DNA from 2 places in the Corynebacterium incognitum genome. Region 2 is predicted to be linked to the other one. Evidence: predicted binding sites of a transcription regulator. Region 2 holds the regulator's gene; the other holds the start of a gene.
The links. The regulator LexA, encoded in region 2, represses DNA repair genes until DNA is damaged. The targets are predictions, from matches to a motif close to CGAACANNTGTTCG.
Positions count from the first base shown of each region.

Region 1: the regulator LexA is predicted to act here: its motif matches at 3,455-3,468, upstream of H0194_RS06490 (HNH endonuclease signature motif containing protein).

Region 1 is NZ_CP059404.1:1,397,067-1,404,413, forward strand. It holds gene H0194_RS06470 (aspartate aminotransferase type Ic) at 1-180, shown strand, start outside; gene H0194_RS06475 (suppressor of fused domain protein) at 213-785, shown strand; gene H0194_RS06480 (DNA polymerase III subunit gamma and tau) at 795-3,032, shown strand; gene H0194_RS06485 (YbaB/EbfC family nucleoid-associated protein) at 3,083-3,400, shown strand; gene H0194_RS06490 (HNH endonuclease signature motif containing protein) at 3,599-5,137, shown strand; gene H0194_RS06495 (recombination mediator RecR) at 5,235-5,891, shown strand; gene H0194_RS06500 (type 1 glutamine amidotransferase) at 5,896-6,666, opposite strand; gene H0194_RS06505 (Mur ligase family protein) at 6,674-7,347, opposite strand, start outside.
Region 2 is NZ_CP059404.1:247,326-254,672, forward strand. It holds gene hrpA (ATP-dependent RNA helicase HrpA) at 1-3,127, shown strand, start outside; gene nrdR (transcriptional regulator NrdR) at 3,124-3,582, opposite strand; gene lexA (transcriptional repressor LexA) at 4,366-5,076, shown strand; gene H0194_RS01215 (DeoR/GlpR family DNA-binding transcription regulator) at 5,319-6,173, shown strand; gene ptsP (phosphoenolpyruvate--protein phosphotransferase) at 6,261-7,347, opposite strand, start outside.

The DNA of each region.
Region 1 (7,347 bases), 1.1 Mb from region 2:
AAGGACGCAGGCATCGTGCTCACCAAGGCCGGTTCCTCCTTCCCGCTTGGCGACGACCCGAACGACCGCAACATCCGCCTGGCGCCCTCTTTGCCGCCCGTGAGCGACCTGGAGGTAGCGATGGAGGGCGTGGCCACCTGCGTGCTGTACGCGGCCATCGAGAAACTCAACGCTGCTTAAGTAGCGCAAGGCCTTTCACCACTGAGGACGGTATGGATTTCAAAGAGACTGCTTATTGGCTGGACCAGGTGGTCCCCGCGCCGCTGGAGTTTCGCACGGTGGCCGAGTGGAAGCTGGGCACCGCGGACCTCGGTGCGGCCGGGGTGGCTGCCGGGCAGTCCCTGGCCGTGACTGCCAACTTCGGCGACGTCGACACCGGGCTCACTGCCAACGACTCCGGGCTCAACGTGCGCTGCGAGCTGCTGGCCGTAGCGCGCACCGGAGAGGCCGAGGTGGCCGCCGCGGTCAAGGCCGCCGCCGACAAACTCCATGTGGCGCAAGGGATCATCCCGGCGCAGCCGGGCGTCTTCCTGCCGGACCTCATCGACGGCACGGAGCTGGAGGGCCAGGTGACCGTGCGCCACGGCCTGCTGATTTCGCCGTATCTGTGGGGCGGTGAGGTTCCACAGGTCGTCGAGAAGCGGCGCCAGACCCTGGTCCTGCAGCTGTTGTTGCTCACCGACACCGAGTACGCCTACGCCCTCGACGAGGGGATCTCGGCGATGCAGGACGCGATGGCCGAGCAGGAGATCGACCTCCTGGAATGGTCCCGGAAGGACGGCTAGTATTTAACCGTGGCTCTATACCGGAAGTACCGTCCCGCATCGTTTGCTGAACTCGTCGGCCAGGAGCAGGTGACCACGCCTTTGTCCGCTGCTCTGGACGCCGGGCGCATTAACCATGCCTACCTGTTTTCCGGTCCGCGAGGCTGCGGCAAGACCTCCTCGGCGCGCATCATGGCGCGCTCGCTCAACTGCGTGGAAGGTCCCACCTCGACGCCGTGTGGGAAGTGTCCCTCGTGCGTGTCCCTGGCGCCGGGCGGCCCGGGCAACCTGGACGTCACGGAGCTGGACGCGGCTTCGCACAACGGCGTGGATGACATGCGCGAGCTGCGCGACCGCGCCTACTACGCCCCAGCGGAATCCCGCTACCGCGTCTTCATCATCGACGAGGCGCACATGATCTCCTCCTCCGGCGCCAACGCGCTGCTCAAGATCGTGGAGGAGCCGCCGGAGCACCTCATCTTCATCTTCGCGACGACGGAGCCGGACAAAATCATCGGCACCATCCGCTCGCGCACCCACCACTACCCGTTCCGCCTGCTCACTCCTCCCGCGATGAAGGGGTTGCTGGAACGCACCGTGGCCGCGGAGGGCGTGCAGGTGGAAGACTCGGTGTACCCGCTGGTCATCCAGGCTGGCGGCGGATCGCCGCGTGACACGTTGTCCATCTTGGACCAGATGCTCGCCGGCGCGGGCGAACAGGGGCTGACCTACGAGCTGGCGCGGCCCTTGCTGGGCGTGACGGACCTGACGCTTCTCGACGACACCGTCGCCGCGCTCGCCGCGGGTGACAAGCCTGAGCTGTTCCGCATTGTGGATCGGGTGATTGAAGCGGGGCATGAGCCCAAGCGCTTCGCGGCGGACCTGCTCGACCGGATGCGCGACCTCATGGTGCTGCAGGCGGTGCCGAGCGCGTTCTCGGACGGCCTGGTGGACGCCCCGACGAACCGCGCGGAAGTGCTCGCGGCGCAGGCGCAGCAGTTCAGCGGCCCGCAGCTGACGCAGTATGCGTCCGTGGTGTCCGCGGAGATCCCGAACCTGCGCGGCGCGACGTCCCCGCGCCTGCTCCTGGAGGTGCTGTGCGCGCGGCTGTTGGTCTCCGCGCCGCCTGCGCCAGGGCCAGTGGGTGCGACGAACGCGGCGGCGGTGCCGGGCGCGCCGGGCCAGACGCAAGCCACGCAGCAGGCGCCACAAGGTGGCGTGTCCGGGGCCGCGGCGGCGGCTGCGAAGATCGCGGAGATGCAGGAGCGCCGGCGGGCGCAGGCGAAGCCGGAAGCTAAGGCCGAGCCGGAGCCGCAGCGTCAGCCTGCCCCGGAGCGCGAGCCGGAGCGTGAGACAGAGCGCCAGCTGGAGAGTGAGCCAGAGCGCACGTCGGAGCCGCAGGGGGCGTCGGAAAGCGCGGGCGACCTGGTGGAAACCCTGCGCAAGGACTGGGCGCAGGTGCGCGCGGACATTGGTGCGAAGAACAAGGTAGCGGCGATTATGCTCGCCGAGGCGCGAGTGCTGGGCATCAAGGATGGCACGCTGTACCTCGGGCACAACACGGGCGCGCTCGCGGAGCGGCTCAACGCGCCCGGGCACAATGACACCATTCGGAAGGTGCTCGAGGAGCGCTTCTCGACGTCCCTGCCCGTCCAGGTCACCGTGGGCACCGACCCGCAGGCCATGGGCTTTAGCCCCAAGAAGGCTCCGCAGACGTGGAACCCAGGGCAGCAGGCTCCGCAGGCCGCGCCGGCCGCGCCGCAGGCGGCACCGCGGGAGACGGCGGATGACGAACAGGAGCCTGAGAGTCCAGGTACTGACGATGGCTGGGGCGCCCCGCGAAAGATAGCGGGGACGGAGGAGCGCGCGCCGGAGACTGCGCCTGCTCCCGTGGTGCCGGAACGCCCTGCCAGTGCCTCTGCGAGTGGTGGGGCCCGGGCTGCAGCAGAGCGCGCGATGGCACTGGCACGCCAGCGCCAGGCGGAGCAAGCGACGCACTCATTCTCGGACGGGGTCCCGTTGCCACCGGAACCCGACGAGCCGGATATGCCGGACGTGCCGGTGGACGAACCTGCGGCGGCGCCAGTTGCGGCGCCGGTGGTTGAGGGGACGCCGGTCGCAAGGGCGTCGGAAAGCACTGCGAACTGGAATGAGGAAGAGGAGATGATGGCGGACGCGGCGCAGGAGCCTGGTGAGCGCGACCGCCGAAACTCTATGGAAGTGGCGATGGAGCTGCTGACCCAGGAGCTGGGCGCGCGGCGGCTGTAGGTGATGGTCGGTACACTTTAGGGGGATAAGATACCGACGAAAGGACACCCATGTCTCAGCCAGATATGAACGAACTTCTTGCCCAGGCCGCGCAGATGCAGGCAGACCTGCAGAAGGCGCAGGACGAAATCCTGGCCACCACCGTGGAGGGTACCGCGGGCAACGGCCTGGTGAAGGTCACCATGACCGGCGGCGCAGAAGTGAAGTCGATTGAGATTGACCCGCAGGTTGTGGATCCGGAGGATGTGGAGACGCTGCAGGACCTGGTTCTGGGTGCGTTCCAGGACGGCCATCAGAAGGCTGGTGACCTGGCGCAGCAGAAGCTGGGCCCGCTGTCCCAGGGCATGCAGGGTATGCCGGGAATGTAGTGATGTGAGGCCAGGCCGTGTGGGCCTGGCCTTTTCTTTTGCCATTGTGGGAGGAGAACGCATGTTTGGTTAATTTTGGGTTAAATGTGTTGCACAGTGTTGAGTTCGTACGCGTGTTTGATTATGTTGGTGAGTGAAGGTTGATACAGGTTTAGACGCCGGGGCGGGTGTCTGAGGTTCCATCGGGAAGGAGGGGCAATGTCCCTGCATGAACACGCGGCGCGCGTGACGGCTGCGCTCGTTGCTCTCGAACGTGCCTTCCGCGATGAATCTGCGACGATTGCGGAGCTGGAACCTATTGCGCTGCACCTGGAGGAAGCGATGGCCCTCAAGGCGGCCATTGACGCGCGCTTTGCCTGGCTGGCCGGGGAACAGGAGGCCGGCCGACGCAGGGGGACAACCTCTCCGCGTGACTATCTGATGCGCGTGCTGGGTATCTCCGGGCAGGAGGCTAGCCAACGCCTGCGGAGTGCGGAGACGTTGTATGGAGCGATTGCCCCGCGGGAGATCAAGGTGGCGGACTTCCTGGGCCAGGAAGACCCAGAAGCGGCAGTTCTGGAGGCGCAGCGCAAGGAACAGCGCCGCCAAGAGGAGGAGTGCCGTAAACAGGCCGAGGCGCGGCAGCTGGCGGCGCAGGTGGCTCTGGAAAAGCAGCGCGTTGTGGAGCAGGAGCTCAAGCGCCTGAATGAGCACTCCAACCCCGGCCGGGCTGCGCTGGGGGCGACGGCGCTGGCTGAGGCGAAGAAGCGTACCCCGGAGGACCTGCGGCAATGGGTCCGGCAGGCGGTGCGGGCGGCCAACAAGAATGGGCGAACGCCGGCGGGTAAGCGGGACCACCTCGCGGCGTATAAGAAGCGGGAGTTCTGGATGTCGCGCCCGGACTCGGATGGTGGCGTGAAGTTCGGTGGCTACTTGTCTGCCGGTGGCGCCGCGGTATTGTCGGCGGCGCTGGCGCCAGGGCGCAACGCGGGCGTGAACACGGACGCCGATCCGGCGGAGGACAGGCGGAGCCTGCCCCAGCGTCGAGCGGACCAGCTGGTGGCGCTGGCGCAGGAGTACGTGGACCGGCCGGAGCGCGTGCGCACTGGGCGGGCGAGCCTGGTGATCACTGGCACGGCTCGGGACTTTGCGGAGCTGGACGAAAACTCGAGGTTCCTGACTAACACGGGCCACGAGCTCAACTCGCTGGAGGTGCTCATCGCGGGCTGGCGCGGCACGGACTACGCACTGGTGATGAACGATGCAAAGAAGCTGCCGCTGGCTTTCGCGCAGCGGAAGCGGACGGCGACGTTCGAACAGCGTATGGTCTTGGCGGCGATGGAGCTGGTGTGCTCCTGCCCGGGCTGCGAGGTGCCGGCGGCGGAATGCGATGCGCACCATGTGCAGGCCTTTATTGCCGGCGGGCGGACGGATATAGAAAACCTGACGCTGTTATGTCGTAACCACCACACAGATAATAACGACAAAAGAGACGGCACCGGGGGACTGGGGCATTACGAGAGGGACCCGGGCACCGGGGTGGTGGGATGGCAACCGCCCGGCAATAACCCGCGGATGTATAACACGACGGTGATGCGAGAACGGGCGCCCGGGGCACGGGTGTTGGCGGAGGCGCGGCAGGTGCGGCGCGAGTTAGCGGTGCCGCCGGATACGGGGGCGGTTGAAGTGTGCTGTGTGGACGGCGGCAGTGGAGGTGCTTCGGGCGCCCAGGGGGAAACGCGGGCGCGCGTAAGCTAGGTGTGCGTTAGTGCGGGGGCGGTGCGTTAAGCTGCTAGGGATGGTCGCCTCGGAATGGATGGGGGCGGCGCGAGAAGTGGAATCGTGGGGTAGAAACGTGTTTGAAGGACCGCTGCAAGATCTCATCGATGAGTTCTCGAGGCTGCCCGGCGTGGGGCCGAAGAGCGCGCAGCGCATCGCGTTCCACGTGCTGCACATGGACCCAGAGGACGTGGACCGCCTGCAGAAAGCGCTGGGCGCGGTGCGCGACGGCGTGACGTTCTGCAGGATTTGCTACAACATCTCCCGCGGCAGCGTGTGCCGCGTGTGCGCGGATTCGGGACGCGACAAGACCACCATCTGCGTGGTGGAGGAGCCGAAGGACATCCAGGTTATCGAGCGGACGGGGGAGTACTCGGGCCGCTACCACGTTTTGGGTGGGGCGCTGGACCCACTGGCAAACGTGGGGCCGAAGGATTTGAATATCTCGTCGCTGTTGCAGCGCATCGGCGGAGTCTTGCCGGACCGCGAGTTGGCGGACTCGACGCCGGAGGCGCCACTGTACGACGACACCCCGGAGATCTCCGAAGTCATCTTGGCCACGGACCCGAACACGGAGGGCGAGGCCACGGCGGCGTACCTGGTGCGCCTGCTGCGGGACTTCCCGGACCTGAAAATTACTCGCCTGGCCTCCGGCATGCCGCTGGGTGGGGACCTGGAGTTCGTGGACGAGCTGACGCTCTCGCGCGCCCTGTCAGGCCGCCTGGCGGTCTAAGTTCTTAGCGCGCGTTGAGGCGCTCGAGCCGCAGCTTGTCGACGGCCGCGATGTCCAACGGTTCCAGGTCCTGCAGGCGCTTGCCGAGGGCCTTGGCGAGGAGGAGATCGGCCAGCTGGGGGTTGCGGGCCAGCACGGGGCCGTGCATGTAGGTGGCGATGACGCTGCCCTGCACGGCGCCCTCGGCGCTGCGCTGCTTGGTGGCGTCGGACGGATCAACGAGGTCGGCGGTGGCGGCCGTATCGGCGTTGCCGGTGCCCGTGGTCACCGTGCCCAGGGGCTGGGCCGTGGGACCCAAGATGGTGGCGCCCATGTGGTTTTCAAAGCCGGTCAGCGGCTCCGTCAGCTCAGCCGTGATGCCCTCCTTGGTGGGCTGGGTGGCCACCTCGCCGATGGCGCGCTCGGTGAGTGGGGTGGTGGTGGCGTCGATGAGCCCGACCCCGTCCACCACGCGGCCGGAGGCGCGGAAGGACTCGCCGAGCACCTGCAGGCCGGCGCAAATGGCCAGCACCGGGCGTCCCGCCAGCGCCGCGCGGGTGAGCCCGCCGTCCGTGATGAGGTGATCCGCCGCCAGGATCTGGGCGGTGTCCTCGCCGCCGCCGAGGGTGTAGACGTCGAGGTCGTCGGGGACGCCCTCGCCGAGCATGATGGGCTTGACCTCAGCGGCGATACCCCGCATGCGGGCGCGCTGGCGCAGCACGAGGGCGTTGCCGTCGTCGCCGTAGGTGCCCAGCACGTCAGGGAGCACGAGGCCGATGGTGAGCTTGTCAGTCATGGGTGTCTTAAGCCTCCTTGGCCTGTTCTTTAGCCAGCGCCTTCTTCAGATCCCGGAACGCGGTGTAATTGGCCAGTACCTCGATGCGGCCCTCCGGGCACGCCTTGATGGCATCCAGGGGGTTGGCGATGAGCTCGTGTTCAATGTCGGCGTACACCAGGCGCACCGCAAGGTCGGTGCCGCGCTCGCCGGCCGCCTTGACGGCCAGATCGCCGAAGTCTTCGAAGCGCACGTCCCACAGCCACGACATGTCCACGCCGTCGGCCACCTGCCCGTTCGTGGCGATGACCAGGCCGTCCGCGGTGCGGTCCACCATAGACAGCGCCTCTTGCCAGCCCGCCGGGTTCTTGGCCAGCAGCAGGCGGATCTGGCGGTTACCCCACTGCACAGTGGAGTAGCGGCCCGCGACGTCGTCGATGGCTTCGGTCGCCGCCAACGCCGAGTCCAGGTCCGCGCCGAAGGCTTCCACCGCCGCCGCCACCGCCTGCGCTGCGTTGCCGCGGTTCGCGCGGCCGGGCAGGGTGAGGTTGAGGTCGTGGTCGCCGTGCGGGGTGACCAGGCCGTCTTCGGTGACGGTCCAGGTGGGGGTGGGGCGGCGGAACTCGCGGCCGTCGGGAAGCTTCTTCACGGCGTACCAGTCAGTGGCCGTGCGCACCACGTGGCCGCCAGTGCGCGGGCACG
Region 2 (7,347 bases):
GATCGTCGATCAGGACCCGTTGGACGGGCTGTGCGACGCCATCGCGGAACTCATGAACGAAGGTCCCGGCGACATCCTGTGTTTCTTTGCCGGCGAAAGGGATATCCGCGATGCGCAGGAAGCCATCGAGGGCCGCAGGTGGAAAGGCGTCGAGGTCACCCCACTGTACGGCCGGCTGTCCAACCAAGAACAGCACCGCGTGTTTTCCCCGCACTCCGGGCGCCGCATCGTGTTGGCCACCAATATCGCCGAGACATCACTGACCGTGCCCGGTATTCGGTACGTGGTGGACACCGGCACTGCCCGCATTTCCCGCTATTCCACGCGCACAAAGGTCCAGCGCCTGCCCATCGAGCCCATCTCTCAGGCCAGCGCGAATCAGCGCTCTGGCCGCTGTGGCCGTGTGGCAGACGGCATTGCGATTCGTTTGTACTCGGAAGAAGACTTCGCCTCCCGCCCCGAGTTCACCGACCCGGAAATCCTGCGCACCAACCTCGCTAGCGTCATCCTGCAAATGATCTCGCTGCGCTTAGGGGCCATTGAAGAGTTCCCCTTCATCCAGTCCCCGGACCACAAGTCCATCCGCGACGGCCTCGCCCTACTCAGCGAGCTGGGTGCCTTGGACTCCCCCACGCCCGCCGCCAAGGAACCTGCGACGCCGCGTCTCACGGACGTCGGCAAGCAACTAGCCCGCATCCCCGTGGATCCTCGAATGGCGCGCATGCTGGTGGAAGGCGCGCGTAACGGCTGTCTGGGCGACGTCATGGTGATCGTGGCGGCCATGACCATCCAAGACGTGCGCGAGCGCCCCCAGGACATGCAGGCCCAGGCCGACCAGGCACACGCACGCTTCAAGGACAAGGCCAGTGACTTTGTCGCCCTCCTCAACCTCTGGGACTACATCCAGGATTCGCGCAACGAGCTGTCCGGCAACGCCTTCCGCAAGCGCATGAAGAAGGAATTCCTACACTACATGCGCATCCGGGAATGGTTTGATCTCGTGCGCCAATTGCAAGACGTATCCAAGCAGCTGGGTTGGGTGACTGCCAAGGACGAGGTCACCGCACGCGCCCCGGACGCGATCCATCAGTCACTGCTCGCTGGCTTGCTGTCCAACATTGGCGCTCGCGACGGCAATTCCAAGGAGTTCTACGGAGCGCGCGGCACCAAGTTCCTGATTTTTCCCGGATCCGCGCTGGCGAAGAAGCCGCCGGAATTTGTCATGGCCGCGGAGCTCGTGGAAACCTCCCGGCTGTGGGCGCGCGACGTTGCCGCGATCGATCCGGCGTGGGTGGAAAAGCTCGCGGCCGGGCTGCTCAAGCACAACTACTCGGACCCAGTATGGTCCACAAAGCGCGGCGCCGCGATGGCCACGCAGCGCTCCACGCTGTACGGGGTGACCGTGGTGGCAGACCGCCAGGTCCCCTACCACCGCGTGGATCCCGTGTTGGCTCGTGACATGTTCATCCGCCACGCCCTGATTGGCGGCGAGTGGACGACCCACCACAAGTTCTTCCACAACAACGTGCGCAAGCTAGAGGAAGCCGCGGAGATTGAGGACAAAATCCGGCGCCGTGGCGTCATCGTGGATGAGGACGCCCTGTTTGACTTCTACGACCAGCGACTGCCTGACAGCGTCACGACCTCGCGCAACTTCGACCGGTGGTGGAAGAAAAAACACCGCGACGCACCAGACTTCCTCGACTTCGACCCCGCCGCCCTGGTGGAGGATTCCTCTGCCACCGAAGCCGGCGAGGCCTTCCCCGACGCGGTGACTCGCGGTTCAATGCGCTACGAGCTGCAGTATGCGTTTTCCCCTGGCGACCCACACGACGGTGTTACGGTCCTCATCCCACTGCCGATGTTGGCTGGCTTTGATGAGGAAGGCTGGGATTGGCTCGTACCGGGTCTGCGCGAAGAACTGGTCACTGAACTGATCCGCACTTTGCCCAAACACTTGCGCCGTTCCCTGGTACCGGCGCCACAGTTTGCGCAGGCGGCTTTGCCCAAGCTGATTCCCTATTCTGGTTCCATCACGCAGCAGCTTGCTGACGTCCTGCGTTCGCTCGGCGGCAGCGGCGTCAATGCCTCAGATTTTGATCTGGCAAAACTGCCTCCCCATCTCCGCATGAATTTCGCGGCTATCAATAAAAAGGGCAAGATCGTCGACGCCGACCGCGACATCGCTCAGCTACGAGCGCGCCAGGCCGGGTCGATCTCGTCCTCGGTGTCCAAAGCCGTGCGCCGCTCCAGCGGCGCCACCACCACTGCGACTGCCACCGAATGGACGCAGGACACGCTTGGCTCCGTCGAGGAGACTGTCACAACCAAGGTGGATGGCCACGCCATCACCGCCTATCCCGGCCTCGAAGTGACGCCGCAAGGAATCGCAAAACGGATCTTCCCGACCAAGGCGGCCGCTGACGCCTCTTTGTTTAGCGCTAACCTCACCTTGCTGCTCAAGGACACATCTGTCTCCGCAAAACAGATGACCAATGGCTTGCCCCTGCAGCAGCGCGTCGCGGTGGACCATTATCCGCACGGCGGGGCTGCCGGGTTAGTCACTGATGCCAAGGTGGCCGCCATCCGCGATGAGATGGTCGGCGCAGGCGGGCCGGCCCGCAGCCCGGAGGACTTCGAACTCCTCAAAGCGAAGGTCAAGCCCACAGTCCCAACCCAGGTACGCAACACGGTGGTGACTTTGGCACCTGCCCTCGTCACCTACGCCAACTTGCACAAAGAGCTGGCCTCATGGGAAGGGCCAGCCATTGAGGACATGCAGCGCCAACTAGAGTTCCTGCTGCCTAAGAACGCTGTCACTGTCCACGGTGTACGACACCTCAAGCATCTTCCGCGCTATCTGCAGGCGATGGAGATCCGCCTTCAGGAGATGAACCACGACCCGGATAAGGACGCGGACCGCCAGGACATGGTGGGCGAAGCCTACGCGCTCCTCAACAACCGCCTGCGCCAACTGCCCGCCGGGGCGGAGCAGTCACGTGAGGTCAAAGACATTAGATGGATGATAGAGGAATTGCGCGTCAGCCTCTTCGCACAACGGCTGGGCACAGCACACCCGGTGTCCCTGCGACGCATCGACAAGGCCGTAGCGAAGCTGGGCCGTTAGGCCCCTTCGCGGGCGCGGCGACGCATGAGACGAATCTCTGACTCGAAATCCTCCGCGCTGTCGAAGGACTTGTACACCGACGCGAAGCGCAGATAAGCCACCTCGTCGAGCTCGCGCAGCGGCTCCAAAATGGCTAACCCGATCTCATTCGCATTGACCTGGGAGCTGCCGTGGCTTCGCACTGTCTCCTCGACCTCTTGGGCAAGACGCTTCAACGCGTCATCACTGACCTCGCGCCCTTGGCACGCGCGACGTACGCCTCGGATCAGTTTGTCCCGGCTAAATGGCTCAGCAAGCCCGTTACGCTTCACAACCAACAAGACGGCCTTCTCCACGGTGGTAAACCGGCCTTTGCACGACGAGCATTCGCGTCGGCGCCGAATGGCCGCACCGCCGTCCGCCATGCGGGAGTCAATTACTCGCGACTGCTGGTGGTGACAAAACGGGCAATACAATCCAGGGCCTTCCTCAACTCGTGGAGTCCATTATGACCTTTATTCTAGCCCGCGCCCTGGAAGGGCATTAACGACCCACCAGGCTAGTCGAACGGTTTAACGCACTGAAGACGAGTACTCAACTACGGCGGCAGTATCGCGGCTCACCTGAGACTGCGGAGCAGGTGAATCCGAGACGCTCTGTCCGGCGATGAGCGTACCTACGAACACAGCGAAACCGAACACAGCACCTAGTGCGATGTCCTGGCGACGAGAGCCTCGGGATTCGACTTCGTTCGCCCGATCTGTGGGCCGCAGGCCCCTCACAGCACCGTCCGACCGTTCGAAAGGCGTGGCTCGTTCCAGCGGGACCGTCCGAATGGAAGCGGCCAGATAGCTACGCCGCACGCGTGGAACACTAGGCTCCTCGTAGTCCCAGACTGCTGCAGCTGGCACTACGTTGGCAGCGTTGGAAGCTGCATAGTTGCGGTTACGAACTGGATTGATGGCGATGGTCATTGTTAGTCCTTTCATTGAATGTGTGCTCATAATAACGTCGGTGTAAGACAAAGAATTCCACATCGTTCGAATCTGTAGAGCACATGTTCGATTTCGTTTCTACGTTCGATTTATAGCAACCCCTCGAACATTTGTCCAGTTTTCCGCGCGCCCACTCGAACAAACAGGCGCACTATGCTAAAAAGTAGTTAAGTGTTCGAATCCGCTTGGTCGAACCTCACCTACGCGACAACCAGCCACACCAGCAACCAACATTGTTGAAATACTGAAGCTTTGGAGAATGCAATGACCCCACCTACTCAACCGCGCGAAGGCAAGCCTGACGTCAAGTCACTGTCCGCGCGCCAGCGCCGAATCCTTGAAGTCATCCGAGACGCCGTGGTGTTACGCGGCTATCCGCCGAGCATCCGCGAGATCGGCGACGCCGCCGGCCTGCAGTCCACCTCATCAGTGGCGTACCAGCTCAAGCAGCTGGAGGAAAAGGGCTTCCTGCGCCGAGATCCCAATAAGCCCCGCGCCGTGGATGTGCGCGATTTCAATCCAGACGAGGGCGCACGCCGCAAGCCCGGACCGCAGAGCAAGCGAGAAATAGAAGCTGCGATGCCTGAGGAAGCAAGCTCGGCAACGCTCATTCCGGTGGTGGGCCGCATTGCCGCGGGCTCCCCCATCACGGCCGAGGAAAACGTCGACTCTTACTACCCGCTCCCCGCGGAAATTGTGGGCGACGGGGAGCTGTTCATGCTGCAGGTCGTCGGCGAATCGATGCGAGATGCCGGCATCCTTGACGGCGACTGGGTTATCGTGCGCTCCCAACCGGTGGCCGAAGAAGGCGAGTTCGTGGCCGCCCTGCTGGAGGGCTCCGAAGCTACCGTAAAGGAATTCCACAAGGACTCCTCCGGGGTATGGCTGCTTCCACACAACGAGGCCTTTGCCCCCATCAAGGGCGACGAAGCCGAAATCATGGGCAAGGTTGTTTCGGTAATGCGCAAGCTTTAGCTTCGGCCTACACCCCCGAGTGTGGCTAGCACTCGTCCCACCAGTGAGGCGCCCGACTTCCCACTTCATGGAAGCGGGCGCCTTGTGAGCTGCGACAATGTTGCCGAAGCAGGCCACTTCCGCCGTGTGAACATCACACGGCGCGTGTGAACTTTGTAGCCGAAGGAAGTTACCAGTGCCGCCAGGCAAAGTTTCTGAGAAACTATAAATATTGAAGTTTCCCATTACCTAAGGAGTTGCTGATGTACGCCGATGAGCGGAGGCGCCAGATTGCTTCGTTGACTGCAGTTGAGGGGCGCGTCAATGTCTCCGAATTGGCCCGGCACTTCGACGTCACTCCGGAGACGATCCGTCGCGACCTCGCTGCGTTGGATGACTCCGGCATGCTGCACCGCGTGCACGGCGGCGCCGTGGCGGCACAAAATTTCCACACAGCCGAGGAAGCCCTGGACGCCCGCCTCCGCTCCGCACCGCAGGCCAAGGCCGCCATCGCGGAAGCCGCGCTATCATTCCTTCCGGAGGCTGGCGGCAGCATCTTCCTCGACGCGGGCTCCACAGTCCACTCTTTTGCCAGCCTAATCCGGCTCAACAACGCGGCCTCTGGTTTGTCGGTGGTCTCTAATTCCCTACCGATCGCCCTGAGCCTGGCCAACGTGCCGGACACCACCGTGCAGCTGCTCGGCGGTACCGTGCGAGCGTTGACCCAGGCTGTTGTGGGCGACATCGCACTGCGGACGATGGCACTACTGCGGGCAGATGTTGCTTTCTTGGGTACCAACGCCATCACTTTGGACAACGGGCTGTCCACGGCCGATCCCCAAGAGGCAGCTATCAAGACGACGATGGTGACCAACGCCCGCAAAGTCGTGGTGCTATGTGACGCCACCAAACTAGGCAATGATTTCCTAGTCAATTTCGCGTCCCTTGATGATGTTGACGTCATCATCACCGACTCCACCGCACCTACGTCCTTCGTGCAGGAGCTGCGCGATAAGGGCATCGAGGTCGTCGTAGCTGATCCCCGAGCGGCCAGCTACACGATTTTGTCGGATCCAATATCTGTTCACACCATCGAGGCCCGACGGCTCCCCCGCTAGCCCGGGAAAGACACGAGGCCGGGGACGTGGTCCCCGGCCCTATTCTGTCCCGCACTTACCGTAAATGATGTGCTTCTCGCGCTGCTATTAAGCGTTCGCGAGCAGTTCGCGAACAGCAGTTCGGCCTTCCACGGCGCCAGCAGCGTCGCAGGCGACGCGTGCGGCTTCTTGGCACTGCTCAAGTGTAAGCTCAGAAAGCTGCGCACCCGCCGCCGCTACGGCGGACGAGGCAGCGGACAAAGAGTTTACCCCCAGTCCGGTGAGCACAGCCGCGAGCTGCGGATCGGCCGCGGCCTCACCGCACACGCCCACAGGCACATTGTGTTCACGGGCTACCTCACAGGTCCGCTGGATGAGTCGAAGGACCGCGGGCTGCCACGGGTCAGTGAGGTAAGCCAGGTGCGGGGACAACCGGTCCGCAGCCATGGTGTACTGCGTGAGGTCATTAGTGCCGATAGATACGAAGTCAAGGTGTGGCAAGATCTTCTCCGCCATCAGCGCCACGGCGGGCACTTCCACCATCGCACCAGCAGTTAGTCCGCGCTCGCGACACAAGCCCGCGAACCACTGTGCCTCATGGGCTGTAGCCACCATAGGAGCCATGACCCATGTCTGAGCGTCTGCGCCCCGCTTCTGTGCAGCGGCCGCGATCGCGTCGAGCTGGCGAGCAAGCAGCTCCTCGTTGTCGCGAGCAATGCGAAGTCCGCGCACGCCGAGTGCCGGGTTATCTTCTTCCTCCAGGGTCGCGTAGCTAATCGGCTTGTCAGACCCCGCGTCGAGCGTGCGAATGACCACCTTGGATTCCGGGAAAGCATCAAATACCTCGGAGTATACCGCGGCCTGCTCCTCCACTGTGGGCTCTTGCGATGCCGACAGGAAGGACATTTCTGTGCGGTAAAGGCCGATGCCCTCAGCCTGTGATTCTGCGGCGGTACGCGCGGCCTTGCCATCGGCGACGTTTGCGAGCAACTGGACGCGGTGCCCATCCTTTGTCTGCGCAGGGCCACGCCACTGAGCGATGCGTGCCGACGTCTCGCGGTATTCGGCGACCTTTGCTTCTGCGGCGGCCTCATCCGCCCCGACCACGATCTGCCCCGTGGCACCATCAACGAAAAGGGGCGTGCCTGCCTGCAGTTCCTCAAGCTCCAACCCGGCGGCTACAACGCACGGAATG